3 regions of the Streptomyces sp. NPDC056361 genome follow, and region 3 is predicted to be linked to each of the others. Evidence: riboswitches for the same ligand, from Rfam matches in the RefSeq annotation. Region 3 holds a riboswitch; each other region holds the start of a gene.
The links. Region 3 has a riboswitch for S-adenosylmethionine ahead of thrC (threonine synthase). Riboswitches for the same ligand answer to the same signal wherever they lie in the genome.
Positions count from the first base shown of each region.

Region 1: it holds a riboswitch for S-adenosylmethionine, as region 3 does, so the genes downstream of both, ACFCY7_RS28335 (aminotransferase class V-fold PLP-dependent enzyme) here and thrC (threonine synthase) in region 3, are expected to answer to the same signal.
Region 2: it holds a riboswitch for S-adenosylmethionine, as region 3 does, so the genes downstream of both, ACFCY7_RS03655 (IclR family transcriptional regulator) here and thrC (threonine synthase) in region 3, are expected to answer to the same signal.

Region 1 covers NZ_JBHJQI010000106.1:8,431-18,437, forward strand. Annotated here, with positions in the region: gene ACFCY7_RS28315 (NYN domain-containing protein) at 1-1,350, opposite strand, end outside; gene ACFCY7_RS28320 (hypothetical protein) at 1,384-1,626, opposite strand; gene ACFCY7_RS28325 (rhomboid family intramembrane serine protease) at 1,785-2,519, shown strand; gene ACFCY7_RS28330 (Lrp/AsnC family transcriptional regulator) at 2,516-2,797, shown strand; gene ACFCY7_RS28335 (aminotransferase class V-fold PLP-dependent enzyme) at 2,869-4,269, opposite strand; SAM riboswitch class IV at 4,496-4,612, opposite strand; gene trpD (anthranilate phosphoribosyltransferase) at 4,700-5,764, opposite strand; gene ACFCY7_RS28345 (cytochrome bc complex cytochrome b subunit) at 5,895-7,517, opposite strand; gene ACFCY7_RS28350 (Rieske 2Fe-2S domain-containing protein) at 7,514-8,566, opposite strand; gene ACFCY7_RS28355 (c-type cytochrome) at 8,563-9,372, opposite strand; gene ACFCY7_RS28360 (heme-copper oxidase subunit III) at 9,447-10,007, opposite strand, start outside.
Region 2 covers NZ_JBHJQI010000007.1:8,516-18,522, reverse strand. Annotated here, with positions in the region: gene ACFCY7_RS03675 (N-acetylmannosamine-6-phosphate 2-epimerase) at 1-249, shown strand, start outside; gene ACFCY7_RS03670 (Rieske 2Fe-2S domain-containing protein) at 334-1,494, opposite strand; gene ACFCY7_RS03665 (sialate:H+ symport family MFS transporter) at 1,858-3,216, shown strand; gene ACFCY7_RS03660 (exo-alpha-sialidase) at 3,447-5,462, shown strand; SAM riboswitch class I at 5,860-6,001, shown strand; gene ACFCY7_RS03655 (IclR family transcriptional regulator) at 6,192-6,914, shown strand; gene ACFCY7_RS03650 (leucine-rich repeat domain-containing protein) at 7,922-8,731, shown strand; gene ACFCY7_RS03645 (hypothetical protein) at 9,103-9,447, opposite strand; gene ACFCY7_RS03640 (hypothetical protein) at 9,822-10,007, shown strand, end outside.
Region 3 covers NZ_JBHJQI010000091.1:14,304-24,310, reverse strand. Annotated here, with positions in the region: gene thrC (threonine synthase) at 30-1,340, opposite strand; SAM riboswitch class I at 1,334-1,480, opposite strand; gene ACFCY7_RS26300 (glucosyl-3-phosphoglycerate synthase) at 1,629-2,570, shown strand; gene ACFCY7_RS26295 (hypothetical protein) at 2,683-3,090, shown strand; gene ACFCY7_RS26290 (trehalose-6-phosphate synthase) at 3,221-4,591, shown strand; gene ACFCY7_RS26285 (winged helix-turn-helix transcriptional regulator) at 4,651-5,019, opposite strand; gene ACFCY7_RS26280 (NAD(P)-dependent oxidoreductase) at 5,117-5,998, shown strand; gene ACFCY7_RS26275 (immune inhibitor A domain-containing protein) at 6,117-8,423, shown strand; gene otsB (trehalose-phosphatase) at 8,500-9,348, opposite strand; gene ACFCY7_RS26265 (hypothetical protein) at 9,416-10,007, opposite strand, start outside.

The DNA of each region.
Region 1 (10,007 bases), on a different contig from region 3:
AAGCCGCTTCAGCAGCAAGACGGACGCGACGGGCCGCGCACCCGCCTTCGCCACCCCGTCGGCCACCTCGCGGTCGGTGGAGACCACCACCACCGGCCGCCCCGGCGGCTCCGCCCGCACCAGCTGACGGATCAACTCGTCCGCCGTGACGCCGGGCTTGGAGAACAGCACCCGCACCCCGCGCGGCGGCGCGAGCAGCACCGGCGCCGCCAGCTCCGCCCCGTCGAAGACACAGGTGACCTCGGCGCCCGAACGGGCCGCGAGGGCCGAAAGACCGCCCAGCAGCCGCAGCCGCTGCTTCTCCAGCGGCATCGTCGGATAGCCGGTCTTGGTGACGTTGTAGCCGTCGACCACCAGATGGGCCTGCGGCAGCGCGAGCAACTGGTCGAGCAGCGCCGGATCCGTCTCGGAGAGCGCGCGCGCCGCGATGTCCTTCGGGGACATCCGCCCCGGCTCCACCGCGTCCACGGTGTCCGCCGGGTGCACCGACACGGGCGGCAGCGCCAGTTCGCGGCGCAGCCCCTGGGCGGCGTCCAGCACCGTGTCCAGGAGCAGCCGCAGCCGCATGTCCTCCACCGAGCGCCCCTCGCGGGCCGTCCGGCGGCTCGCCTCCAGGGCCGCCTCGACCTCGCCGAGCCGCGCCTTGAGCCGCCTCGTCTCGCTCTCGGCGGACGACAGCTGGGCCGCCCCCTCGGCGCGTACGGCGTCGATCTCGCCCTGGACGCGCCGCAGCGCGGCCTCGCCGCGCTTCACGTCGCTCTGGGCGCTGCGCAGCTTGCGGTGAAGCGATTCCGCTTCCTTGCGGGCCGCTTCGAGGTCGTGCCGCAGCTGCTCGGTCTCGCCCCGGGAGCGGTCCCGGGCGTCCGCGAGCTCCTCGCGCAGCCGCTCCAGCTCACGCCGGCCGGCCTCGTCGGCCCGCTCGGCGTCGGCCCGCTGGGCCTCCTCGCCCGCGGCGGCCACGAGCTTGACCCAGCCGGGCGGCCGCAGCACATAGGCGGCGGCTGCCACGTCGACGGGGTCGGCGGCGGCCGGCGGGGTGCCGGTCTCCACGGCGCCGGCCAGCTCGGGCTGGCCCTGCTTGAACCGCTCGCCGATCCGCTGCCGGAAGAGCGGGTCGCTCTCCAGGGCGGCCGCCATCGCGTTGCCGGCGAACTTGGCCCGCCGGCTGGCGGTGAAGCGGGCGTACTGCCGCAGGGGTGCGGGGAGCTCCGCGACGGTCAGTCCGCCGAAGGCGTCCGCGACCAGCGCGACGACCCGCCGCCGCACGCCTTCCGGCAGTGGGTGGTCGAGCGTCTCGGCAGCGTCACCTGCCGCGCCGGCCGGCTCTCCACCGTGCGCGGGCTGCTCCACGATCCGTCACCCCTATGTCGTCCGCACCGTCCCTCAGGAGGCGGCGCCCGGCCTGTCCACCAGTTCGATCTGGTCCACCGCGTTGCACCAGCGGCAGCGGACCGACTCGATGGTCTCACTGACCACCTGCCGCTCCTCGACCGTCGGATCGCCCGCGAGGTCCAGATGGACGTACTCGACGACCTTCGAGGAGCGCGTCACGTCGAAGCGGGTCAGGTTGCCGCAGAGGGTGCAGCGCCAGCGGGTCTCGGCGGTCGGCAGGGGAACCGTCGTCATCGTGCCGTCCTTCTTCCTGTTGCGTGGTACCAGGTGCGGGAGCCGCGGTGCGCCGTCGAACTGCGGTCGTCGTGCCCGTAACCCTACGGCCTCCCCGGTACCCCGGGGCACGGCGAGGCACTCTGTCCACTTCGGCCCCGGTACGCGATGATCTGTCCATGATCGACTGGCGAGGAGCGGCCCGCGGTGCCCGGCAGGGCACGCGCAAGGGGCCCACGGTGACCTACGGACTGATCGCCGCCTGCTGCCTCCTCTTCGTGATCAGTCCCGTCTCCGGGGTCAACCCGGTGTACGGCACGGGGGACGCGCTCCTGGCGGCCCAGGGGACGTACTTCCGCCGCTGGGGCGTCGTCCCGGCCGAGCTGATGGGCGGCGAGCCGCACGCCCTGGTCACCCCGCTCACCGCGCTCTTCGTCCACGGCAGCTGGCTCCACCTGCTGGGGAACATGCTCTTCCTGTACGTCTTCGGGGCCATGGCCGAGGAGCGCATGGGCCCGGCCGGCTTCGCCCTCTTCTACCTGGGCACCGGCTATCTGGCGCTCCTCGGGTACGCGGTGGCGCACGCGGACAGCGAGCAGACCCTGGTGGGGGCGTCGGGGGCGATCTCCGGGGTGCTCGGGGCCTTCCTCTTCCTCTTCCCGCGCGCCCGGGTCACCAGCCTCTTCCCCTTCCTCCTGTTCCTGCCGCTGCGCTTCCCCGCCTGGATCGTCCTGATCTTCTGGTTCGTGCTCCAGTGGCTGGCCGCGCGCGCGGCGGGGCCGGGTCCCGGCGTCGCCTACCTGGCCCATGTCGTGGGCTTCTCCGTCGGATTCCTCTACGCCTGGGGGTGCTACCGGGGTGGGGATAGAGTGAAGGCTCCAGCCGCGGCGACCGAGGGAGAAAGCCAGCCGTGATCACCGCGATCGTGCTCATCAAGACCAGCGTGGACCGCATCCCCGAGATCGCCGAGTCGATCGCCGCGCTCGACAGCGTCAGCGAGGTCTTCTCGGTCACCGGCACGTACGACCTCATCGCCATGGTCCGGGTGCCCCGCCACGACGACCTGGCGGACGTGATCCCCGGCCGCATCAGCAAGATCCCCGGCGTCGAGGCCACGGACACCCACGTGGCGTTCCGCACGTACTCCCAGCACGACCTGGAGGCGGCCTTCGCCATCGGTCTGGAGTCCTGAGGAGCCGACCGCGGGACACGTGAAGGGGGCCTCCCGGACGGGAGGCCCCCTTCACCCGTACGAGTGACCGATCAGCCGCGGTCCGGGACGCAGCGGCCGTCCTCGGTGCGGTACTTCCACTGCGCGCCGTCCCGGACGAGCTCCTTCACGGCGCCGACGAACCGCTCCACGTGCTCGTCCGGCGTACCGGCGCCGAAGCTCACCCGGATGGCGTTGAGCGAGCGCTCGCCGGGCGCGGCCTCGGGGGCGCCGCACTCGCCCGGGTCCTGCGGGTCGCTGCCGAGCAGGGTGCGGACCAGTGGGTGGGCGCAGAAGAGGCCGTCGCGGACGCCGATGCCGTACTCGGCGGAGAGCGCGGCGGCGAAGTGGGAGCTGTTCCAGCCCTCCACGACGAAGGAGATGACGCCCACGCGCGGCGCGTCGTCGCCGAAGAGCGAGAGCACGCGCACCTGGGGCACCTCGGCCAGGCCCGCGCGGACCGTGTCGATCAGGTGCTGCTCGCGGGCGACGAGGGAGTCGAAGCCGGCCTCGGTGAGCGCCTTGCAGGCGGAGGCGATGGAGTAGACGCCGATGACGTTCGGCGAACCGGCCTCGTGCCGGGCCGCGGTGGTGTGCCACTCCACGTCCACACCGCCGTCGGCCCGGCGGGCCACCTTGCGGGAGGCGCCGCCGCCCGCGAGGTAGGGCTCGGAGTCCTGCAGCCAGTCGGCGCGGCCGGCGAGGACGCCGGAGCCGAAGGGCGCGTACAGCTTGTGCCCGGAGAAGGCGACCCAGTCGACGTCCAACTCCCGGACGGAGACCGGGTGGTGGGGCGCGAGCTGGGCGGCGTCGAGCACGATCCGGGCGCCGTGGGCGTGCGCGGCGGCGGCGAGTTCCTTCACCGGCCACAGCTCGCCGGTGACGTTGGACGCGCCGGTGACGCAGACCAGCGCGGGGCCGTAGGGGTCGCGGCCGGCGAGGGCCCGCTCCAGGGTCTCGACCGCCTGGGCCGGGGTGCGCGGCGCGTTGAGGTAGGTGACGCGGGCGTCGCGCCAGGGCAGCAGCGAGGCGTGGTGCTCGGTCTCGAACACGAAGACCTGGCAGTCGGCGGGGACCGTGGCGGCGAGCAGGTTCAGCGAGTCGGTGGTGGAGCGGGTGAACACGACCTGGTCGCCGGGGCGGCAGTCGAGGAACTCGGCGACGGTGGCGCGGCTGTTCTCGAAGAGGTCGGTGGAGAGCTGGGACAGGTAGCCGGCGCCGCGGTGGACGCTGCCGTAGTAGGGCGCGTAGGCGGCGACGTCGTCCCAGACCCGCTGGAGGGCGGGGGCGCTGGCCGCGTAGTCGAGCGCCGCGTAGGTCACCTCGCCGCCGGTGACGAGCGGGACGGTGACGTCCCGGCCGAGGACGGGCAGCGGGGCCGCGCAGCAGGGGTCGGCGGACTCGGCGGCGACGGAATCGACGGTGGTGGTGGCGGTGTTCGGGCGTGCGGACATGGCGGTATCTCCCGGCGGGCGGTGCGGAATGGCTTCGGTGATCCCGTACGCGGCCGGATCGGCGGGGTACGGGTGATGCCTCGGAGACGGCGGGGACGCACGCCGGTACGCGGGTACGCGGAAGTGACCCTGTTCCGAGGGTGAAGAAAGGGGCGGATTCGCCCTATCGCATTCGCTTGCTCACGGAAAACGCTCCTCGAGAGACCAGGACCCCTGGTGTTCGAGGGGTCCGCGCTTGCCGTAGACCTCGCTGCCTACGGCCTGGTCATCACCCGGGGCACCCCGCCACGGACGGAGGGTTGCCGGACAGCAAGCCGGGGCCTAAACGCTGTCACTCGTGACCTGGAAAGCATCCTGCCACATGATCTCCGATGCGCAAGACCCCGGTCCGCATACCGGACCGGGGTCGTACGACCGAAGGGGGCGGCCGTCAGGCGTTGCTGGCCGCGATCCAGCGCTCCAGGCTCCGGCGGGCCGCGCCGGAGTCGATCGACTCGGCGGCCTTCGCCATGCCCGCGGCCAGCTGCTCCGCCAGGGTGCCCCGGCCGGGCTCCAGGGCGGTCAGCGCCGCCGCCGCGTTGAGCAGGACCGCGTCCCGGACCGGACCGGTCTCCCCCGCGAGCAGCCGGCGGGCCACGTCGGCGTTGTACGAGGCGTCCGCGCCGCGCAGGGCCTCCAGGGGCACGAGCTCGATGCCGACGTCCCGCGGGTCGAAGCGCTCCTCGGCGACGGCGCCGTCCCGGACCACCCAGACCCGCGAGGTGGCCGTGGTCGTCAGCTCGTCCAGGCCGTCGTCGCCGCGGAAGACCAGGGCGGAGTTGCCGCGCTCGGCGAGGACTCCGGCCACGATCGGCGCCATGCGCGGGTCGGCGACCCCGACGGCCTGGGCCTTCACCTTGGCCGGGTTGGTCAGCGGGCCGAGGACGTTGAAGGTCGTCCGGATGCCCAGCTGGCCGCGCGCCGCGGCGACGTGCCGCAGCGACGGGTGGAACTTCACCGCGAAGCAGATGGTGATGCCGGCTTCCTCGGCGACCTCGGCGACCCGCTGCGGGGTGAGGTGCAGATTGATGCCGAGCTTCTCCAGGACGTCGGAGGAGCCGGAGGCGGAGGACGCGGCGCGGTTGCCGTGCTTGACGACCTTCGTGCCCGTGCCGGCGACCACGATCGACGCCATGGTGGAGATGTTCACCGTCTTGGCGCCGTCGCCGCCGGTGCCGACGATGTCCACGGCGGGACCGGGCACCTCGATCACGTTGGCGTGCGCGTACATGGTCCGCACGAGGCCGGCGATCTCCTGCACGGTCTCGCCCTTGGCCCGCAGCGCCACCATGAATCCGGCGATCTGGGCGTCGGTCGCCTCGCCGCTCATGATCAGGTCCATCGCCCAGGCCGTGTCGTCGGCGGTGAGGTCCCTGCCGTCGAGCAGGCCGTTCAGGAGGACGGGCCAGGAGCGGCCCGCCGACGTAGGTCCTCCAGCGGGGGTCGCAGCGCTCATGACGGCTCCTGATGATCGTGACGGGTACGCACCCACCCTATCGAGCCGGGGGGACGGCAAAGAGCCCCGTCCATCGAATGGACGGGGCTCTCGCCGTGGCGACCTTCAGGAAGTCAGGAGGTCAAGGTGATCAGTGGTGGCCGTGGCCGCTCTGGATCTCCTTGTACTCCTCGGCCGTCGGCTTGGCGATCTGGCTGTCGCCGCCGTAGTAGCCCTTGTTGAGCTTGACCCGGAGCTTCTCCAGGGCACCGACCTTGCGCTCCACGCCGTTCTCGTCGACGGCCGGCGGAAGCTCCGCCGCGTCGTACTGCTCGTGCGCGGTGAGGCGGTGCAGTTCGCCCTGGCTGAGCGGCTCGTGGACCTCGACGAACTCACCGTGCGGCAGGCGCTTGATGATGCCCGACTCGCGACCGTGCAGCACCTTGTCCTTGTCGCGGCGCTGGAGGCCGAGGCAGATCCGCTTGGTGGCGATGAACGCGAGGACCGGTCCGACGAAGAAGAAGATCCGGACGAACCAGGTGATCGAGTTCAGCGACAGGTGGAAGTGGGTCGCCCAGAGGTCGTTTCCACCACCGATGAGCATGACCATGTACGCGGTGATCCAGGCGACGCCGAAGGCAGTGCGCGTCGGAGCGTTGCGCGGGCGCTGCGCGATGTGGTGCTCGCGCTTGTCGCCGGTGATCCAGGACTCGATGAACGGGTACACCGCGATCGCGGCGAGGACCGCCGGGAAGATCGCCAGCGGGATCATCACGCCCAGGACCAGCGTGTGGCCCCAGAGGTTGATCTCCCAGCCCGGCATGACACGGATCAGACCCTCGGCGAAGCCCATGTACCAGTCGGGCTGGGCGCCGGTGGACACCTGGTCCGGGCGGTACGGGCCGATGGCCCAGATCGGGTTGATCGAGGCGATCGCCGCGATGACCGCGATGACACCGAAGACCAGGAAGAAGAAGCCTCCGGCCTTGGCCATGTAGACCGGCAGCAGCGGCATGCCCACGACGTTCTTGTTCGTGCGGCCGGGGCCGGCGAACTGCGTGTGCTTGTGGAAGAACACCAGGATGAGGTGCGCCACCACGAGGCCGAGCATGATGCCGGGCAGCAGGAGCACGTGGGCCGAGTAGAACCGGGCCACGAAGTCGCCGCCGGGGAACTCCCCGCCGAACAGGAACATCGACAGGTACGTGCCGAGGACCGGCACGGACAGGATCGCGCCCTGCATGAAGCGGACACCGGTGCCGGAGAGCAGGTCGTCCGGGAGCGAGTAACCGGTGAAGCCGGTGAACATGCCCAGGAAGAACAGCAGGAAGCCGAACAGCCAGTTGATCTCACGCGGCTTGCGGAACGCGCCCGTGAAGAAGACGCGCATCATGTGCACGAACATGCCGGCGAGGAAGATCAGCGCCGCCCAGTGGTGGATCTGCCGGATGAGCAGACCGCCGCGGACCTCGAACGAGATGTGCATCGTCGAGTTGAACGCCTCGGACATCAGCTGTCCCTGGAGCGGGACGTACGGTCCGACGTACTCCACCTCGTTCATCGACGGGTGGAAGAACATCGTCAGATAGACGCCCGTCAGGATGATGATGAGGAAGCTGTAGAGGCAGATCTCGCCCAGCATGAAGGACCAGTGGTCCGGGAAGATCTTCCGCATGTTGGCCTTGGCCAGCGTGTAGATCCCCAGGCGTCCGTCGGCCCAGTCGGCGACCCGCTCACCGGCGGGTGCTTTCTTCGTATCGGTCACGGTGCTCATCCGCGCTCCCAGAAGGCAGGACCGACGGGCTCGTCGAAGTCGCCGAGCGCCTCCAGGAAGCCCTTGTCGTTCACGCCGATCCGCAGCTGCGGGAGGGCGTGACCGGCCGGGCCGAAGATGACGCGGGCGCCGTCGGAGAGGTCGAAGGTGGACTGGTGGCACGGGCAGAGCACGTGGTGCGTCTGCTGCTCGTACAGGGAGATCGGGCAGCCCACGTGGGTGCAGATCTTCGAGAAGGCGACGATGCCCTCGTGCGACCACTCCAGCTCGCGCTTGTCCTTGATGTCCTCCGGCTGGATCCGGACGATCATCAGGGCGGCCTTGGCGATCTGGGTCTGGAACTCGTGGTCGTGCTCCGAGAGGCCCTCGGGCATCGCGAACGTGAGCGAACCGACGACGACGTCCTCGGGACGCAGCGGCTCGTTCGTGTTCATGTTGATGAGCTGAAGACCCTTGGCCCACATGGTGGTCCGGAGCTTCTTCTCGGGCAGCGGGCCCATGTCACGCAGCAGCACGAGGCCGGAGAGCGGGACGAGCGACAGCGCGCCGAACATCGTGTTGCGGATGAGCTTGCGACGGCCCATGCCCGACTCGGCGGCACCGGCCGCGAAGTCCGCCATGACCTTCGCCTTGGTCTCCGGGTCGGCCTGGATCGGGTGCCGCTCGTCCGCGATCTCGACGTCGGACATCAGGGTGCGGGCCCAGTGGACCGCACCCGCGCCGATGAAGAAGAGAGCGAGACCGAGGGTCCAGCCCAGGGCGAAGTTGAGCGCGGACACCCGGCCGAACGGCCAGATGTACACGATCTTGTCGACCGGGAAGATCACGTACGAGGCGATGAAGCCGACGGTGGCCAGCATCGACAGCGTGAACATGAAGGCGACCGCGCGCTCGGACCGACGGGCGGCACGCTCGTCGATGTCCTGGATGCGGGGCTTGTGGGGCGGGAGGCCCGGGTCGGCGAACGGGTCGTCGGCGACCTTCACCGCGCCGTGCGCGGTGTCCTGCCCTGCCGGCAGGTTCTCTTCTGGAATCTCTTGGCTACTCATGACTTCTTGGCCTTAGCGGTGTGGGCCGCGACCCAGATGGCAACTGCGATCAGCGCACCCAGACCGAAGACCCAGGCGAACAGACCCTCGCTGACGGGGCCGAGGCCACCGAGCTTGAGACCGCCCGGGTTGTCGGCCTTGTCGCTGTTGACGGCCTGGACGTACGCGATGATGTCCTTCTTCTCCTTCTCCGGCATGGTCGTGTCCGGGAAGGAGGGCATGTTCTGCGGGCCGGTCTGCATGGCCTCGTAGAGGTGCTTCGGGCTCACGCCTTCGAGGTTCGGGGCGTACTTGCCGTAGGTCAGCGCGCCACCCTCACCGGTGAAGTTGTGGCACTGGGCACAGTTGGTGCGGAACAGCTCGCCACCCTTGGCGATGTCCGCACCCTCCGGGCTGTACTGGGCCTCGGTCGGCGTGATCGGGCCGGCACCGAGAGAGGCGACGTACGCCGCGAGCTGATCGATCTCAGCCTGCGAGTAGATGACCTTCTTCTTCGGGACCTGGGCGCCCGGCTGCTGGGCCGGCATGCGACCCGTGCCGACCTGGAAGTCGACCGCGGCGGAGCCGACGCCGACGAGGGACGGGCCGTCAGAGGTGCCCTGACCGCCGGTTCCGTGGCAGCTGGCGCAGCCGACGGAGTAGAGCTTCTTGCCCTCCTCGATGGCGAGGGACTGGGCGGTTTCATCGGCCTTCGCCGTGCCCGCGGGCGCGAACGCGGCGTACAGCCCCCCAGTGGCCGCCAGCGCGAGAAGTAGGACGACGACCGCCGCCAGCGGATGGCGTCGTCGTGCGGAGAGCTTTTTCACGGATTACCCCGGTGTCAGGATCTTCTGCGTCGATGCTTGCTGGATGTCTCGGTCCGCCGTGTCGGCGGGACCGATTACTTGATCATGTAGATCGTGGCGAAGAGGCCGATCCAGACGACATCGACGAAGTGCCAGTAGTAGGACACGACGATGGCGGCGGTTGCCTGCTCGTGGGTGAACCTCTTGGCGGCGTACGTCCGGCCCAGGACCAGCAGGAAGGCGATGAGACCGCCCGTCACGTGCAGGCCGTGGAAGCCGGTGGTCAGGTAGAACACCGAGCCGTACGGGTCCGACGAGAGCGAGAGGCCCTCGTGCTTCACCAGCTCGGTGTACTCGAAGACCTGGCCGCCGATGAAGATCGAACCCATCACGAACGTGATGATGAACCACGTCCGGAGCTTCTTCACGTCGCCCCGCTCGGCGGCGAACACGCCGAGCTGGCAGGTGAGGGAAGAGAGCACCAGGATCGTGGTGTTGGTCGCAGAGAACGGGAAGTTCAAGGCCGAAGCCTGTTCCGCCCAGAACTCGGGACCCGTCACCGATCGCAGGGTGAAGTACATCGCGAAGAGGGCCGCGAAGAACATCAGCTCGGAACTCAACCAGATGATGGTTCCGACGCTGGTGAGGTTCGGTCG
Region 2 (10,007 bases), on a different contig from region 3:
ACCACGCTCTCCGGCTACACCCCGGCCACGTACGACCGCACGGCAGCCGGGCCGGACCTCGACCTGGTGGAGCGGCTCGCCGGGACGCTGGACGTGCCGGTCGTCGCCGAAGGCCGGATCCACTCCCCCGCCCAGGCGGCACGCGCCCTGGAGCGCGGGGCGTACGCGGTGGTCGTCGGCACGGCGATCACCCACCCCACCACCCTGACCGGGTGGTTCGCGGCCGCCGTGGCGGACGGCCGGATCTGATCCCGTCGCCGGCGGTACGGTCCGGTGCTGCCGGCGACGTCATGGGGCGTGGCCCTCCCGGGCGGAGAGGGCCACGCCCTCCTGTCATGGGGACGCGTTCCCGTGGGCGCACCCGTCCGCGTCCGGGCATTCAAACGGCGAGGCGGACGTGAGGCCGAGCGGGGTGCCGTTCGCGCGCAGCACCTTCCGCACGTCGAGGATCAGCGGGAAGACCTCCTGGTTCCGGTCTTCCCCCTGTTCGTCCCAGGCCCGCTGCTCTGCCTCGACGGCCATCCGGTCCTGGGCGAAGACGCGCTCGGTGAAGCGCCGGATCAGCGGCCAGGCGAGGTGGAGGGCCCCGGGGAGCGACGGCTTCGCGATCATGAGCAGCCCGAACACGCGGCTGACGCGCTGTTCGAGGTCTTCCGGCACGTAGGCGGCCCACAGGGAGAACGCCGCCGTGCCCGACGACTCGGGGACGGCCCGGAGCGTCTGGTACGGGTACTCGGTGCGGATGGTGACCACGTCGGGCGTCGACGCGCCGCCCACGCCCTCGGCGGACAGCAGGCCCGCGCCCCGGTCCTTGCGCCCGCCGGACGGGACGAAGAGGTACCGGGCCTCCACGGAGCGCGGGCCCGTCTCGTACCCGAGGAGTTCGGGCTGGATCCGGCCGAGGACGCCCCGGTGCAGGAACTGGTGGTTCATGTCGAGCAGGTTCTCGTGCAGGAACGAGTAGTGGCAGCGCACGGTGCGCGCGAACATCATGGTCCGGTGCCGGGAGGAGTCCGCCTCGGGGAGCACGGGCAGGGACGCCGCCTCCGCCCGGTCGGGGTCGCCCGGGTAGACGAAGACGAGTCCGTAGCGCTCGCGGACGGGGTAGGCGCGCACCCCGCGCGGTGGCCGGGCGGCGCCCTTGGGCAGGTAGGGGATCTGCGAGATGCGCCCGTTCCCCCGGTAGGCCCACGCGTGGTAGCAGCAGCGGAGCGTCTCGCCCTCCACCACCCCCAGGCTCAGCGGCACCTGGCGGTGGGCGCAGCGGTCCTCCAGGGCGTACACGGTGCCCCCCGCTCCCCGGTAGAGCGCGATGCGCCGGCCGGCGAAGGAGGCCGCTCGGACCTTGTTCCTGGGCAGGCTCGCGGAGCGGGCGACCGGGTACCAGAAGTCCGGGTCGATCCCGACGCGCCGCAGATCCGCCTCGCCCGCCTCCCGGTCGGCGGCCTGCCGACCGTGCCCCGTCCTGCGGATGGCGTTCGTCTCCTCGGGCATCCGTCCTCCCTCTCGCGCCGGCCGTACGCCTCGTGGGCATGCCGGGACCAGCCGAACACGATCCGTTCCGCGGCGCGATTCGTCCTCCGGCGGACGGGCGCCCTGCACCGCACCCTGACGGGCCCTGTCGCCTGACCCTGACGGGCCCCGGTGCCTCACCCTGACGGGCCCGGTCGCTTCACCCGTACGGCCCCCGCCCCGGCCGTACGGGGTGTGGGGGCCTCCATGCGGGACGGCCGCCCGGTCGGGTCGGGCGTGGCCCTCCCGGGGCGGAGCCGACCGTGCCTCATGCTGTCCCCCGTGGACGACGACGCGCGAGGCACCCGCCCCTGGTACCGCGAGATCGGGCGGAGCCGCTGGAAGATGTTCGCCGGTGCCTGGATCGGTTATCTCCTCGACGGGTTCGACTTCGTCCTGATCACCCTGGTGCTGACCGAGGTGGGCGAGGAGTTCGGGCTGGATCCGGTGGAGGCCGCGAGCCTGGTCTCGGCCGCCTTCGTCACCCGGTGGCTGGGCGGTGCGGTGCTGGGCGCGATCGGCGACCGGTACGGCCGCAGGGCGGCGATGGTGCTGAGCATCTGGCTGTTCTCGCTGGGCACGCTGGCCTGCGGCTCCGCGTGGAGCTACGGGAGCCTGTTCGCGGCGCGGATGGTGATCGGGCTCGGCATGGCGGGCGAGTACAGCGCGAGCGCGACGTACGTGATGGAGAGTTGGCCGGCGCGGCTGCGCGGCCGGGCGAGCGGCTTCCTGATCTCGGGCTACTCGATGGGCACGGTGCTGGCGGCGGAGGTGTACAGCGTCGTCGTGCCGGCGCACGGCTGGCGCTGGATGTTCTACCTCGGCGTGCTGCCGGTGGTGGTGGCACTGTGGGTGCGGCGGGCGCTGCCCGAGGCGGAGGACTGGGAGGAGGCGGTCGCGGAGACGGCGACCCGGCCGAACCCCTTCCGGCCCTTGTTCGCGGACCGGCGCCGGGCGGTGGGGAACGTGGTGATGGCGGCGGTGGCGCTGGGGGCGCTGTTCTTGGTGTTCGCCGGCCTCGCGGGGGGATGGACGGCGGTCCTGGCGGTCGTGGCCGGCGCCGTGATGGTGGCGTTCGCCGCGCAGCTGGGCGGGCGGGGCGGCCGAGTGCTGTATCTGGCCCTGGTCGGGACGGTGTTCGCGGCGTTCCTGTACAGCTGGCCGATCCAGGCGCTGTTGCCGACGTACCTGAAGACCGAGCTCGGGTACACGCCGGAGGAAGTGACCCAGGTGCTGTACTTCGCGGGGTTCGGGACGATGGCGGGCTGCTGGCTTTCGGGGTTCACCGGGGACCGCTTCGGGCCCTCGCGGGCGTACGCGTGGACGCTGACCGCCTCGCTGGCGTTCGTGTTCCCGGTGTTCGCGGTCGACGACGACCTGCCGCTGCTCGGCGTGCTGCTGTTCCTGCTCCAGGCGCTGAGCTTCGGCGTCTCCGGGCTGCTGCCGCGCTGGATCGGCGGACACTTCCCCACCGAACGGCGGGCGGCGGGGCTGGGGTTCACGTACAACGTGGGCGCGCTGGGCGGTGCGGTGGCCCCGGTGCTCGGAGCGCGGTTGGCCGAGGGCATGGCGCTGGGGACCGCGCTGGCGGTGCTGACCTTCGGGCTGAGTCTGGTGGTGGTCGTGCTGGTGGGGTTCGACGTGCCGAGGCGGCTGCACCGGCGGGCCGATCCCACGGCGGGAACCGACCATCTGACGGCATGAGGGAGGCCGACACGGAGGGAGGCCAACACTGAGGGAGGCCGATACAAGGCATGAGACGTCTGATGTCCGATGCCGGTTCGACTCTATGCATCCGCCTTGCCCCGCCGCAAGCATCGTGCGGCACGTTCGCCCTGCCCGCCGGAAGGGTTGACGCCGCATCGGCGGCGATCTAGGTTTCGCCACAACGTCTGATGTCCGATGCCTCCCTGTCTTCTGCTGTGGAGGTGCCGGTGAAAACCGCCCGTTCCGTCTCCCTACTCCTCCTGACCGCGCTCGGCGCCGGTCTCCTCGGAGGCGCGCCCTCGACGGCCGCCGAGCCGCCGTCGACCGACACCGCGGCCCAGGCCACCGCGTCCCCCGAACCCCTCTTCGAGAGCACCGTCCTGGCCACCTCCGGCCAGGGCGCCCACACCTACCGCATCCCCGCCCTGGACACCCTCTCGGACGGCACACTCCTCGCCGCCTACGACCGGCGCAACGACAACTCCGCCGACCTGCCGGGCAACCTCGACGTCATGGTCCGCCGCAGCACCGACAACGGCCGTACCTGGACCACCCCGCAGGCGATCGCCGACTTCGACGGCGGCATCGGCGCGGGCGACCCCAGCATGGTCGTCGACCGCGAAACCGGTCGGGTCTTCGTCTTCTACGCGTACGGCCCCAAGGGCATCGGCTTCTTCAACTCCGGGGCCGGCAACGCGAACGACGCCACCGACTCGCTCCACGCCGACTACGCCTACTCCGACGACGGAGGCGTCACCTGGACCACCCGCCGCATCACCCAGGACATCAAGGACCCGTCCTGGAAGGGCATGTTCGCCTCCTCCGGCACCGGCATCCAGCTCTCCACCGGACGCCTGGTGCAGCAGTACGCCTTCCGCAAGGCCGACGGCGGCATCTGGGCGGCCAGCGCGTACAGCGACGACCACGGCGAAACCTGGAGGATGGGCAGCCCCGTCGGGCCGCTGATGGACGAGAACAAGACGGTCGAGCTGGCCGACGGGCGCATCATGCTCAACAGCCGCACCTCCAGCGCGAAGACCCGGCTCGTCGCCTACTCCGACGACGGCGGCATCACCTACTCCACCCCCGTCCCGGACGACGAGCTCATCGACCCCACCAACAATGCCGCGATCCTGCGGTACGACGCCACGGCGGGTGGCCGGCGGCCGGAGTCGCACTGGCTGCTCTTCAGCAACACCGCCAGCACCACCGCCCGCCACAACCTCACGGTCCGGATGTCCTGCAACGACGGCCTCACCTGGCCCACGTCCAAGGTCGTCGAAGCCGGCGGCACGGCGTACTCCACGATGACCCGCCTCGCGGACGGCACCTTCGGCCTGCTGTACGAGTCGGGCCCGTACCAGCGCATCACCTTCGCGCGCTTCGACTCCGCCTGGCTCGGCGCGGACTGCCCGACCGACCAGGGCCACCCGAAGCTCGAAGCCCGGCCCTCCGTCCCCGACGGCCTGCTGACCGCCGGCGGAACGAACACCGTGGAGGTGCGCGTCACCAACCACGGGCACCGGGCGAGCGTGCCCGGCAGCGCCGCACTGCACCTGCCCGCCGGCTGGAACGGGGACGTACCGCAGCGGATCCCGGCGATCCCGCCCGGCGCCACCGTCGCCCTCCGCTTCCCCGTACTGCCCCCGGCGGACACGCCCTCCGGCGAGCAGGACATCACGGTCGCACTCAAGGCGGGCGCCACCACGATCTCCACGACCACGCCGACGCTCGTCGTCGGACGGGACAAGGCGCTCGACTCGACACCCGCGCACGACTTCGACGGCGTCTCGTCGTACACCGACCTGACCTCGTCACTGCCCGATGTCGCCCCACTCACGCGCGGCGTGATCACAGCGCGCTTCCGCACCACGCATGCTCCCCTCGCGGCCACCCTGCTCTCCGCCTCCGACACCTCCGCACCGTCGACCAACGTCACGCTCTCCCTGAACAGCGGCGTGCCCCACTTCGAGGCCCGTGCCGGCGGCGTCTACAGCGCGAAACTCGACGGCACGAAGTCCCTCGCAGACGGACGCGACCACACCCTTGCCGTCGCCGTGACCGACACCGGCACGGTTCTCTACGCGGACGGCGTGCGCATCGCCTCGACCACCACCCCGTCCCTCTTCGGACAGACCCCCGACCTCGACGGCCTGTGGGCCGGGCGCAACGTCGACAACGGCGGCGCGCAGTGGCACTTCGCCGGCCGCATCGACCAGATCTCGATCCACCGGACCGGTTGACGGACCACCCGTCACCATCGCCCGCCGCCCCTTCCCACGACGGAGGGCCCCACCCCCACGCCGCCCCACACCACCCCACGCCGCCCGCACCTCGTCCCACCTGACGACGAGGTGGGGGCGGCACCCCGTACCCCGTGCCCCGCCCCCCTCCCGCAGCCCGCGCCGCGGCGGCGAAGTCGCCCTGCTCGGCGTGCAGGTCGGCGTGCAGGTCGGCCAGGTCGAGGTACAGCGACCTGGCCCGCTCCAGGGCGAGACTGTCGCCGCATCCAGCCCCGGGTCGAGCAGCACGGCGACGACCGCGAGACCCACGAAGCCGACCTCGCCGAAGCGCACTCGACCAGGTCCTGAGCAGGAAGGCGTTGGCAGGTAGCCCCGGGAGTCTTGTATGGTTCCTCGCGAATCATCCAGAGGGGTGGAGGGACCGGCCCTACGAAGCCCCGGCAACTCCCCGTTCGACTTGGCGTTCGATGTTCGCGCCGTGTCGTCGGGGTCAGTGCCAACTCCGGCCCGCGCCAACGTGGCGCGGGAAAAGATGAGGAGACACGGTGCTCTCTGTGCTGCCTTTCGCCCCGGCTCTGTCCGACCCGGGCTTTCCGCGTACCCGTCTCATGATCATCGCGGCATATCAGCCGACCGCCTCGGCCTTTTCCCGCTGATCACCCCTGCCCTCCCCTGAGCGAGGTCGCTGCGAGTCACGGCTCGCAGATCGAGACTGGAGTACCCCTTTTCATGGACATTTCGGATATTTCTAGTGGTGTTGGCGTCCTGGACAAGGCCGCGGTGATCCTCGGTGCGCTGGCGTCGGGCCCGGCCACTCTGGCGGAGCTGGTCGCTTCCACCGGCTTGGCTCGACCGACGGCCCATCGACTCGCCCTCGCACTCGAACGTCACCGACTGGTCGGCAGGGACGTGCGGGGCCGCTTCGTCCTCGGCCCTCGGCTCGGCGAGCTCTCGGCTGCCGCGGGCGAGGACTGCTTGCTCGCCGCCGCCGGTCCGGTCCTCACTTCCCTTCGGGACGCCACCGGCGAGAGCTCGCAGCTCTACCGGCGCCAGGGTGAGCTGCGCGTCTGCATCGCCGCCGCCGAGCGGACCTCCGGCCTACGCGACATCGTGCCGGTGGGGTCCACGCTCCCCATGAAGGTCGGCTCCGCCGCCCAGGTCCTGCTGGCCTGGGAGGAGCCCGAGCGCTTCTACCAAGGACTGCAGGGTGCTCGCTTCACCGCCGCCGCCCTGAGCGGCGTGCGGCGCCGAGGCTGGGCCCAGTCCATCGGTGAGCGCGAGCCCGGCATGGCCTCCGTCTCGGCGCCGGTCCGCGGCCCATCCGACCGCGTCGTCGCCGCCGTCACGGTCACCGGCCCGATCCAACGCCTCACCCGACACCCCGGCGCCCGGCTCGCAAAGGCCGCCGTCGACGCAGCCGACCGCCTCACCGCAGCCGTCTCCCACACCTGACCTCGACAGCACCCCGTGGTGGTTCCGCCTCTCCCCCGGCCGGCGTCGTCTTCAGACTTCCTTGGCCGGATCGTCGCGGGGCTCCCCAGGTCTTGTGCGCCGCACCGAGAAAGACCGCACCGAGGAGGACCTCACCGGTGCAGCTCCCTGGCCTATGCCGACGAGGGCCAGGTACCCGATCCCTCCGTCCGCTTCCAACCACCGCCACCGCAGCAGGGCTTCATGCCGACCCCGACCGATCTGCCGGACTGACGTCCTCCCGATCACGTTGATGGCGCTCTTTGAATGCGGCTCTGACCGAAGTTCCGTGAAATCCCAGGCCAGCGGCATGCATGCAGGATCGCTTCCCTACGGGACGACCTGCGCGTGGTTCTCAGCTAGATCGACGATGCGCTGTTCCCTGGAGTCGATGTTGAACTGGAACGGCTGACCGCCGACCCAGAGGCCGGGCTGGTGGAGGTGGCCGCGTGCGGCCCGCCGACCTGTTGCCCGGGCTGCAGGAGCCCGGAGAGACGGAGGAACTCCCCTACTGGAGGACGCTAGCCGAACGTCCGCTTTGGGGAAGGAAGCTGGCGAGGACGTCTTCGTGTCCGCTTCTTCTGCGACCGCGCCCGGTGCCGGCGGACGACGTTCGCCGAGCAGTCCCCGAGCTGAGTGAGTGCCACGTACATTCCGGCGTCGGGCTGAAGCAGTGGTTACGGGCCGTCGCCACCGAGCTGGGCGGCCGAGCCGACGAACGGCTGTGCCACAAGCTCAGCATCGCCGCAGGCCGGACCCGCCTACTCGGGCTACTGGAAGCGCCCGAGGTACCGGAGCGGGCGCCGGGGGTACTCGGCGTCGACGAGTTCGCCCTCCGCAAGAGCCGCGCTTACGGGACCGTCCTCGTCGACGTCGAGACCGGCCGCGTCGTGGGACGTACTCCCGGACGTTCGAGCACGGCGACGGGTCTGTGCTCTCGCCCGAATAATCATTGAAACGGCCTGCGGCAACCTCCGTATCTTGGGGCCATGACGGACGGGGGAGAGCCGAGGCTCTATGCGAACCGCTGGGGCGACACATCGGACCCGGCCCCAGGCCGGCGCGGGTCCTACAGGGACGTCTGCTCGTGCATCGACCAGTCCAGGCCTCATCCGCGAGCCCGAGTTCGATTTCACACCGAGCGGCAGGACACCTCCGCTCCGGGCTGGCAGCACCTGCTGGAGCTGATCGACGAGGCCGCCGCCGACGGGCGCGAAGAGTTCCGACCCCTGAGTGAGCTCAGCCCGGAAGAGCGACGGCAGATCATCACCCTGCCGCCGAGCATCGCCAGGCTGACGGCGGTCAAGCACCTCGTCCTCTACGGCAGCAACCTGGTCCGGATCCCGCCCGAGATCGGGGCCATGAGCAGCCTGGAGGAGTTCACCCCCTACACCTCCTACCGGCTGCACTGGTTCCCCTACGAGATCACCCGATGCCGGAAGCTGACCCGCAGCACGGTGAGCACGCGCGCGTTGTTCGGCAACTACAAGATGCGACCGCCGTTCCCGCAGCTACCGCCTTCCCCGGAGTCCGTCGTGGACCTTGATCTGGGAAACCTTGATCCCCGACGCTGGGGCGCCACCGCCCTGCACGGCTGCAGTGTCTGCGACCACCCGATCGAAGAGAGTGGACTCCATCAGGTGTGGATCTCACTGCGCGTGGCCACTGACGTGTTGCCCCTGCTGGTCAACGCCTGCTCATCGGCATGTGTCGCCACGCTGCCCGGCGGTGCTCGCGACTACATCCCCACACCGCACAAGGGCGGTCGGGTCGACCAGCCAGCGTCCGACTGGGACTGACCAGCCGAACACCTTCTCGCCCGGCATTCCCCGGAATGACGAAAGCCAGGCGCCTGTGGTTCGAACGTCCGGGCAGGGAAGCTGACGCTGCCGATAGGGGAAATAAGTCATCGTCGACACTACGCACAGTCAACCAGTACACGATCTCTATACGGCTGGCCGCCAACGGATCCGCAAACATCCCTTGCCAGTTGTTCACGGAACTCCGGTCAGAGCCAATTCAACGAGCCTCATCAGGGATACCGTCCTCGACGCTCAGGCTAAGGCGAGTGACCGGGGGCAGTCTGTTGGCGGCGCCTGGATCAGCACCTCCATCAGCGCCCAGCCGTGACCGTGGCCGTGGATGCGGTGTCCGGGCAACAAGCCAAGGGTCAGCTCGGGAGCTGCGGAGCGACGAAACCGTATCCGGGCTCACTCTCGGAAAGGCACCGCGCCCAGGCTGCGCCGATCGGTTCACCGGCGCTGGTCTCCGCAATGAACTCGAAGTCGTCCCTGCGGGGCCAGCCAACGAGGTAATGCGCCGCACGCGGCTCAGCAGCCGGCTGCTCCACGGTGAACCGCTCCTCACCATTCCAGTTGTAAGCCTCAAGCAGAATGCACCAAAGGAAATCGGCGTCACGAGCGGCGGCGGGCGGAGAGGCAGCAAAAGCCTTCGGATCGGGTGCGATGCGGGCCGACGATAGGTCGGCCACCCGCGTACCGGCAAGGAGATACACCACGGGATGCCTGCGCCACCGATCGGCCCCAGAGACCACCGCGACCCTCCGGGGAGCCACCTCAGCCGGGGAACCACCACGGTAAGCGCGGTGGTAAGCCCATCAAGGGCATGGCCAGGACCCCGGCACCACTCAACGGCGCCCACAGCGCGGTACGTACCGGGGAAGCGGGCGGGCGCTGAGCATCGGGCCAGGGGCGGTCGGACTGCCGGGAGGTGGGGTCGCGCGGATCGTCAAGGAAGGCTGCGCGCAAGGCAAAGGGTGGAGGGCTGGGGGTGCATAGATTTCCTTACGAAGTCCGCGTGGGGCCGGTCGGGTGGTGAGCGACCGGTCGGGGGACTTCGCTTGTCCGACCTCTCGCAAAGGATGTCCGTATGTCTCTGCCTGCCCGAGTCGCCCGGGGTGCAGCTGCCACCGCGCTGGCAGCCGGCGGCGTGTTCGGCTTCGCCGGAGCTGCCTCCGCGGGGACCAACGGCCAGCAGATCGAGTTCTACGACCAGCGCGGCGACGTCTACTCCGTCTACCTGTACGGGACCAATCAGAACGGGCAGACCGTCGCG
Region 3 (10,007 bases):
CTTTCGGAGGACCGGGAAAGCGGGCGGGCTCAGACTGCCAGGCCGGCGTCGCGGAACGCGTCCAGGCTCGGGCGGATGGTGACGGTCGCCTGAGAGGTGTCGGCCACCGCGTCCAGGGTCTTGAGTCCGTCGCCCGTGTTGAGGACGACGGTGGTCAGCTCGGGGTCGATGAGACCCGCCTCGACGAGCTTCTTCGTGACGCCGACGGTCACGCCGCCCGCGGTCTCGGCGAAGATGCCCTCGGTCTGCGCGAGCAGCTTGATCGCGTCCACGACCTGCTCGTCGTTCACGTCCTCCACGGCACCGCCGGTGCGGCGGGCGATGTCGAGGACGTACGGGCCGTCGGCCGGGTTGCCGATGGCGAGCGACTTGGCGATCGTGTTCGGCTTCTGCGGGCGGACGACGTCGTGGCCGGCCTTGAAGGCGACGGAGACCGGGGAGCAGCCCTCGGCCTGGGCGCCGAAGATCTTGTACGGCTTGTCCTCGACGAGGCCCAGCTTGATGAGCTCCTGCAGACCCTTGTCGATCTTCGTGAGCTGGGAGCCGGAGGCGATCGGGATGACGAGCTGGTCGGGGATGACCCAGCCGAGCTGCTCGCAGATCTCGTACGCCAGCGTCTTGGAGCCCTCGCCGTAGTACGGGCGGAGGTTGACGTTCACGAAGCCCCAGCCCTCGCCGAGCGGGTCGCCGATGAGCTCCGAGCAGAAGCGGTTGACGTCGTCGTAGTTGCCCTCGATGGCGACCAGGTCACCGCCGTAGACACCGGCCATGACGACCTTGCCCTGCTCCAGGTCGTGCGGGATGAAGACGCAGGAGCGGAAGCCGGCGCGGGCGGCGGCGGCGCCGACGGCGCCGGCCAGGTTGCCGGTGGACGAGCAGGACAGGGTGGTGAAGCCGAAGGCGCGGGCGGCTTCGAGGGCCTGCGCGACGACCCGGTCCTTGAAGGAGTGGGTCGGGTTGCCGGAGTCGTCCTTGACGAACAGCTTGCCGGGGGCGACGCCGATCTCGCGGGCGAGGTTGTCGGCCTGGACGAGCTTGGTCCAGCCCGGGTTCAGGTTCGGCTTCTCGGCGACGTCGGCCGGGACGGGCAGCAGCGGGGCGTAGCGCCAGATGTTGGCGGGGCCGGCCTCGATCTGCTTGCGCAGCGCCTCGGGGTCACCGGTGGGAAGGTCGTACGCGACTTCGAGAGGTCCGAAACAGAGTTCGCAGGCGAAGATCGGACCGAGCGGGAAGACTTCACCGCATTCGCGACAGGAGAGCCCGGACGCGGGACCGAGGTCGACGGTGGTGGCGGAGGCGACAGTCTGTGCAGCCATGGAGGCGAGGCCCTTTCTCCTCATCTTTCCCATGACGAATTTTTCGTCATGAGACGGATTTGGCACCTTCCCTAGCCGGGGACCTCGCTGGAGGACGAGACAAACCGACTGGAGGGTTGCCGGGGCTTCAACGGGCCGTTTCCCTCTGCCCCTCTGGATGAGCGGTATTCGATTGTGAAGCGCGATGGACTTCGTTCCTGCGCTCCGACGCGGTCGGCACCCCGACGTGCATCGGGGATCCGCGTTGTTCAAGACTGTAACCGAAGGCCCGGAAGCTTGGACGGGCCGTCCGTAACGCGAGATGGAGATCACGTGCTGGAAGAGGTGGAGCGCTGGCTGGACCGCCGGTCCTGGTCCGTGGCGGACCGGCCGCTGGAGCGCATCCTCGCCGCCAAGCGCAACACGAGGGTCAGCGTCGTGCTGCCCGCGCTGAACGAGGAGGCGACGGTCGGGGACATCGTCGCCGTGATCCGCCGCGAGCTGATGTCGGAGGCGGTGCCGCTCGTCGACGAGCTGGTGGTGATCGACTCGGGCTCCACGGACCGCACGGCGGAGGTCGCGGCGGCGGCCGGGGCGCGGGTGGTCGCGCGCGACGCGATCCTGCCGCGGATACCGGCCGTCCCCGGCAAGGGCGAGGTCCTGTGGCGGTCACTGATGGTGACGAGCGGGGACGTCGTGTGCTTCGTCGACGCGGACCTGCGGGACTTCTCCGCGGACTTCGTCACCGGGATCGTGGGCCCGCTGCTCACCGACCCGGACGTCGACTTCGTGAAGGCGATGTACGACCGCCCCTTCGGGGACACTCCTGGTCAGGGCGGCCGGGTCACCGAGCTGGTGGCGCGCCCCCTCCTCAACCTCCACTGGCCGCAGCTGGCCGGCTTCGTGCAGCCCCTCGGCGGCGAGTACGCGGCGCGGCGCTCGCTCCTCGAACGGCTGCCGTTCCCGGTCGGCTACGGAGTGGAGTTGGGGCTGCTCGTCGACGCGCTCCACACGGTCGGCCTGGACGCGCTCGCCCAGGTGGACGTCGGGGTGCGCAAGCACCGGCACCAGGACGGTCGGGCGCTGGGCCGGATGGCCGCCGCGATCTACCGGACGGCGCAGCTCCGGCTCTCCCGGGGCCACCTCGTACGGCCCCGGCTCACCCAGTTCGAGCGCGGCGAGAAGGGCTTCGAGCCGCGCACGTACGACGTGGACACGGAGGAGCGCCCCCCGATGGCCGAGATCACGGAGTACGCGCAGCGCCGGGTGGCCTGACCGCCGCATGGCCTGACCGCCGGGCGGGCGCGCCGCCGGGCGGGCGCCGCCGGGCGGCTCGCCGCGTGGCGTAGCACCCTATGATGATCCGCTTTGCCTACATTGCCCTTTTATGCGCTTCAGACGACATCACCTGGGCAGAGTACTGGCGGCCATCGGCCTGACGGCGGGCTCGCTCGCGTTCGCGGCGGCCGGACCGGCCGGCGCGGACGCGGTCGAGCCCTTCGGCAAGCGGTACGACGCGTCGCCGTACGGCGACTCCACCGCCCTCGGCAACACGGTCACGGGCTGCCCCACGACCCCCGCCGACCTGGCCGCCCTCTGCGCGACGGCGGCGAGCGGCCGGGGCGCCTCCCCCGCTCCGCCGGCCCCGGGCCCGCAGGGCGGCCACTCCTCCGGTTCCATGGCGGAGACGGGCGGCAACGGCGAACGCCTCTGGCTGCTCGGCGCCCTCGCCGTGGCCCTCGCGGCCACCGGCCTGGTGGCGAAGGCGGCCCTGCGCGGCAGCCGGCGCGACTGACGGACCGGCCGCCGAAGCCCCCGGCCACGCCCCTGCCCAAGCCGCTGACCTGCGACGACTCAGCGTGGCCGAATCAACCTGTCTCGTATACGTACGTTTGAGCGTTTACGGGACGGGCTAGGTTCGCCACATGGCTACTGTGCTCGTGGCATCCAACCGGGGCCCCGTCTCGTACGTCCTCGGCGACGACGGCTCGCTCGACGCCCGCAGGGGCGGCGGCGGCCTGGTCTCGGGGCTGAGCGCCGTGTCCGCCCAGGAGAGCCTGTGGGTGTGCGCGGCGCTCGGCGAGGGCGACCGCGAGGCCGTCCGGCGCGGCACCGGCGAGCCCGGCGTCCGCATGCTCGACATCGACCCGGACGTGTACGCCGACGCGTACAACGGCATCGCGAACTCGGTGCTCTGGTTCCTCCACCACCACCTGTACGACATCCCCCGCGAACCCGTCTTCGACGCCGCGTTCCGCCGCCGCTGGGAGTCGTACCGCGCCTACAACCGCGCCTTCGCCGAGGCCCTGGCCGCCGAGGCGGCGGACGGCGCCGCGGTCCTCGTCCAGGACTACCACCTGGCCCTCGTCCCGGGTCAGCTCCGCGAGCTCCGCCCCGACCTCCGCATCGCCCACTTCACCCACACCCCCTGGGCCTCCCCCGCCTACCTCCGCATGCTCCCCGACGACCTCCGCGAGGAACTCCTCCGGGGCATGCTCGGCGCGGACCACCTCGGATTCCACACCCGGGCCTGGGCCTCGGCCTTCACCGAGTGCGCGGGGCCCGCCGGCCTCGGCCGCTCCGAGGTCGCGGTGCACCCCCTCGGCGTCGACGGCGACGAGCTCCGGTCCCTCGCGTACCGCCCCGAGGTCGACGAACGCCTCGCCGAACTCCGCAAGGAGGTCGGCGACCGCAGGACCATCGTCCGCGTCGACCGCACCGAACTCTCCAAGAACATCCTCCGCGGCCTCCTCGCCTACCGCGAGCTCCTCACCACCCACCCCGAGTGGCGCGACCGCGTCGTCCACCTCGCCTCGGCCTACCCCTCCCGCCAGGACCTGGAGTCCTACCGGTCGTACACCGCGTCCGTACGGGAGCTGGCCGACGAGATCAACGCCGAGTTCGGCACGCCCGAATGGCAACCGGTCCTCGTCTCCGTGAAGGACGACTTCACCCGCTCCCTCGCCGCCTACCGCCTCGCCGACGTCGCCCTCGTCAACCCCGTCCGCGACGGCATGAACCTCGTCGCCAAGGAAATACCCGTCGTCTCCGAATCCGGCTGCGCCCTCGTCCTCTCCACCGGCGCCGGTGCCCACGAGGAGCTCAAGGACGACGCCCTGACCGTCAATCCCTTCGACGTCTCCCAGACCGCCACCGCCCTCCACACCGCCCTCTCCATGCCCCCCGCCGAACGCACCACCCGCACCACCCACCTCGCCACCGCCGCCACCGCCCTCCCACCCCAGCGCTGGTTCCTCGCCCAACTGGAAGCCCTCGGCGGCCCGGACGGGACCTAGGGCCTGTCGTCACGCCCGCGCAGCGCCCGCGGCGGGCGTTCGGTCGGGCAGTCGAAGGCTCAGGCGGTCGGTGGCGTGGGGCCCGCGCCACCGACCTGCTGCCGTTCGCGGCCCCACGCCGCCAAGGGCTCCAGTGCCTCGTTCAGGCGGATGCCGTCCTCGGTGAGGGTGTACTCGACGCGGGGCGGGACCTCGTCGTAGGAGGTGCGGTGGACGATGCCGTCGGATTCCAGCTCGCGGAGGTGGGAGGCGAGGACCTTCTCGGTGATGCCGGGGAGGAGGCGGCGGAGTTCGCCGAAGCGGCGGTGGGGCTGCTGGTGGAGGGCCCAGAGGATGAGGACCTTCCACTTGCCGCCGATGACCTCCATGGTGGTGTCGATCCCGCAGACGTGCCCGTCCTCGCCGACGGGCCGGTTCAGCGTCGCCATGTGTCCACCCCTCTGACCTGTTCGCTCACCTCAGGGTAACCACCCACTCGAAAGTGGGTACTTGAGCAGGTCAGGGGCCTCGATCAGCCTTGCGGGCATGACGAAGAACACCACCGAGAAGCCCCCGGTCTCCCTCCTCGGCCTCGGCGCGATGGGCACCGCCCTGGCCCGCGCCTGGCTCACCGCCGCCCATCCCCTCACCGTCTGGAACAGGACCGCGGCCCGTGCGGAGGCGCTCGGAGCCGAGGGGGCGAAGGTCGCGGGGACCGCGGCCGGGGCCGTCGCGACGAGCGGACTCGTCGTGCTCTGCCTGCTCGACGACGAGTCGGTCGGCGCCACGCTCGACGGCGTCGACCTCACCGGAAAGGACCTGGTCGACCTCACCACGACGACACCCGCCCAGGCCCGCGCCCGCGCGGCGTGGGCCGAGCGGCGGGGCGCCCGTTATCTGGACGGCGGGATCATGGCCGTACCGCCGATGATCGGGGTCCCGGAGGCCGGCGGTTACGTGTTCTACAGCGGGTCGCGGGAGTTGTTCGAGCGGCACCGCGAGGTCTTGGCCGTGCCGGTCGGCACGAAGTACGTCGGGGAGGACGCGGGGTTCGCGGCCCTGCACGATGTGGCGCTGCTGAGTGCGATGTACGGGATGTTCGCGGGGGCGGCGCACGCCTTCGCGCTGATCCGCCGGGAGGAGATCGACCCGGTGGCGTTCGCGCCGCTGCTCGCGGACTGGCTGGGTGCCATGGCGCAGGGCGTGCACGGGACGGCGGCGCGGCTGAAGAGCGGCGACTACGGGAAGGACGTGGTGTCGAACCTCGCGATGCAGGTGGCCGGCACGCCGACGTTCCTGGCCACGGCGGAGGGGCAGGGGGTCAGTCCGGAGCTGATCCGGCCGTACTTCGAACTGATGCGGCGCCGCCTCGAAGCGGGCGGCGGGGAGGAGGATCTGACGGGCGTGGTGGATCTCCTGCTCCGGTAATCGGTACGACCTCTCCCCTGAGAGGTCGTCTCGTGTCAGACTCTGCGGCGATCGTTCCCCCAAGCGATCCGTTTTTCCCCATGAGGCACATGAGGCAAGCGGAAGGATCGCAAGAGACGTGAAGAAGATTGTCGTGGGCATGACCCTCGGGTCGGCGCTCACCGCACTCCTCGCCGCGGGGCTCGCCCCCGCCGCCGCGCAGGAAGCCAAGGACGCCGCACCGGCGGGCGCGAAGGCGCACCGGCCCGACAACCGCCCCGGACCGCTCACGAAGCAGCGCACCGAGCTGCGGGAGAAGGCGATCGACCTGATCGCCAAGGGCAAGGCGAAGGCGAACGCCAAGGGCGTCGTCGAGGTCGCCGACGGCAAGTTCGTGGAGACCGAGACCACCACCGCCCAGCGCCAGGAGAAGATCTTCACGATCCTCTCCGAGTTCGGCGACCAGGGCTCCGGCAAGCTCGGCACCACCCCCGGACCGCTGCACAACCAGATCCCCCGGCCGGACCGGGCCAAGGACAACTCCAACGCCTGGACCGCCGACTTCTCGAAGCCGTACTACGAGAACCTCTTCAACGGCCCCGGCGAGTCGATGAAGACCTACTACGAGAAGCTGTCCGGCGGCCGCTACTCGGTGACCAACACCGTCGAGGACTGGGTCAAGGTCCCCGGCAACGCCTCCACCTACGGCGACAACGCCGTCGAGGACACCGGAGGCTCCTGGGCCTTCATCCAGGACACCGGCGACGCCTGGTGGAACGCGCAGATCGCGGCCGGCAAGTCGCCCGCCGAGATCGACGCCCACCTCGCCCAGTTCGACGTCTGGGACCGCAACGACTGGGACCACGACGGGAACTTCGACGAGCCCGACGGCTACATCGACCACTTCCAGGCCGTGCACGCCGGCATGGGCGAGGACGCCGGCGGCGGCGCCCAGGGCGAGGACGCCATCTGGTCGCACCGCTGGTTCGTGAACGGCGACGACTACGGCCTCACCGGCCCCGACGTCTCCGGCACCCAGAACAAGGGCGGCGGCGCCCGCATCGGCCAGTCCAAGTACTGGCTCGGCGACTACACCACCGAGGGCGAGAACGGCGGACTCGGCGTCTTCTGCCACGAGTTCGGCCACGACCTCGGCCTGCCGGACTACTACGACACCGACGGCGGCGAGAACTCCACCGCCTTCTGGACCCTGATGAGCTCCGGCTCCTGGCTGAGCCACGGCGCCGCCGCGAACGCGGGCATCGGCACCCACCCGGGCCTCATGGGCGCCGAGGAGAAGCTCTTCCTCGGCTGGCTGGACTACAGCGACGCCCCGCTCGGCGCCGACGGCACGTACACCCTGAACCCGGCCCAGCTCCAGGTCACCGGCAAGGACCAGGCGGTCCGCGTCGCGCTCCCGGACAAGACCAGCAGCACCACCTACGCCACGCCCACCTCGGGCACGCACGCCTGGTGGACCGGCTCGGCCGACGGCCTCAACCAGTCCCTCACCCGCTCCGTGCCGGCCGCCCCGAAGGTGACCGTCAAGGCGAGCGCCTGGTACGAGATCGAGGCCGACTTCGACTACCTCTTCGCCGAGTACTCCCTCGACGGCGGCGCCACCTGGGCCCGCACCGGCGACCCGGTCTCCGGCTCCTCCGCCGGCAAGTGGACGACGCTGCGGTACACGTACGACTCCGCCGGCAAGCCGTCCCTCTTCCGCTTCCGCTACCAGAGCGACGGCGGCGTGCACTTCGCCGGCGCGTTCCTCGACGACGTCACGCTGACCTCCGGCGGTACGAGCCTGGCGGCGGACGACGTCGAGAACGGCGCGAACGGCTGGACCGCACAAGGCCGCTGGAAGATCTCCACCGGCACCGAGACGGCCACCTCCCCGCGGTACTACCTCCTGGAGAACCGCGAGTACGTCGGCGCCGACGCGCTCCTCGCCGAAGGCCCGTACCAGTTCAGCAAGGGCATCACCGCCCCCGACTGGGTCGAGTACTTCCGCTACCAGAACGGCCTGCTCGTCTGGTACGTCGACCGGTCCTTCGACGACAACAACGTCAGCAAGCACCCCGGCGGCGGCTCGGCCATGGCCGTCGACGCCCGACCCGCCCCCTTCAAGTACGCCGACGGGACCGCGCCCACCAACCGGCGCCAGCCCTTCGACGCCACCTTCGGCCTGGAGGCCACCGACGCGACCTGCCTCCACAAGGAGGTCCTCGTCGGCAAGGGCGGCAACAAGACCGTCGAGACGCAGGCGGCCTGCGCCCCCTCCGTCCCCGGCATCCCGGTCTTCGACGACACCGACCCCAACGCCTACTACGACACCACCGCCCCGCAGGCCAGCGTCAAGGTCGCCGGTCACGGCGTACGCGTCACCGTCACCGGCGACGCCGGCGACGACCTGACGATCAGCGTGACCAACCCGGCCGCGCACTGACCACCGACCCACCCGACGGGGCGGTACGGGAAGGCCCTCGGCCCTCCCGTACCGCCCCTGCCGTCTTCCGGAACCCTCAGACCGCGCCTTCCCGCACCGCTTCCGCCAGGTCCGTCAGGAACGCGACCACGCCCGACGGGCCCTGGACCGAGAGGTCGGCGCGCTCCTCCAGCTCCGGGACCTCGGCCGAGCCGCTGCACACGAGCAGGCCGGGCGTGCCGTCGGAGCGGAGCTTCTCGACCGCGGCGAAGGCGGGCAGGTCGCCCAGGTCGTCGCCCGCGTACAGCACGGACCCGGCCCCCACCTCCCGTACGTACTCGGCGAGCGCCACTCCCTTGTCCATGCCGGGCGGCCGCAGCTCCAGCACCATGCGGCCCGGCTCCAGGACGAGCCCGTGACGGGTGGCGAGATCGCCGAGGGGGCCCTTGAGCGCCTCGAAGGCGCTTTCCGGGTCGAGGGCGCGGCGGGTGTGGACGGCGACCGCCCGGCCCTTCTCCTCGATCCAGACACCGGGCCAGGCGCCGGCCCGGTCCAGGAAGCCCGGGAGTTCGGCGCGGACGGAGGCCACGCCCGGGTGCGGGGCGGCGGCGTGGACGGTCCCGGTGACGGCGTCCCAGCGTTCGGCGCCGTAGTGGCCGAGGACGACGAGGTGCTCAAGGCCCGGCACGCCGGCGAAGCCGCCGTAGCGGACGGCGACCCCGGCGGGGCGGCCCGTCACGACGGCCACCGACGCGACCTCGGGAGCGAGCGCGGCGAGCGCCGCCACGGCGCCCGGGTGGGCACGGGCCCGTTCGGGGTCCGGGACGATCTCGGCGAGCGTCCCGTCGAAGTCGAGGGCGACGACGGCGCGCGCGGGCCGCGCGAGGAGCGCGTCCAGACCGTCGCGTCCGGCGGGGGTGGTCGGGTGCGGAAGGCTGCTGACCATGCTCCCGACCCTACCGACGTACGGCTGCCGCGTCAGCGGGGCCGACGTCACCCGCGGCCCGCGGACGTCAGCCGGCGGGGACGACCCTGACGCCGCTGAGGGACGTGTAGGGCGGGCCCATGGTGAGGACGTGCTGGTCGCCGGTGACGGGGTCCACCCGGAACACGGTGGGCTCCCTGGTCAGCGCCTTGTTGTCGGTGACCAGCAGGGTGCCGTCGGCCTGGATGGCGATCGCGGCAGGGGTGTCGAAACTGCCGCCGGAGGACACGGTGGTCTGCTCCCCGCTCACCGGATCCACCTTGATCACCCCACCGACGAAGCCCTCGAACGCGTTGGCGTCGACGACCACGATGTTCCCGTCGTGGTCGATCACCACGTCCACGGGACTGCGGAGACTGCCGCCGGACGAGATCACCGTGCGCGCACCGCTGACCGGGTCGATCCGGACCACTTGGGGCGCGGGAGGCTCCGGGACGGGGCCGGCCTGTTCGACCGTCACGATGCTGCCGTCGGCCTCCACGCACAACCCGCAGGGGCGCAGAGGATCGGACCTGCCCTCGCCCACCGACAGGACGGTCTGCTCCCCGGTGACGGGGTCGATCCGGATGACGGCGCCCTGGCCCTTGGAGAAGAGATCGGCCACGAGGACGCTGCCGTCG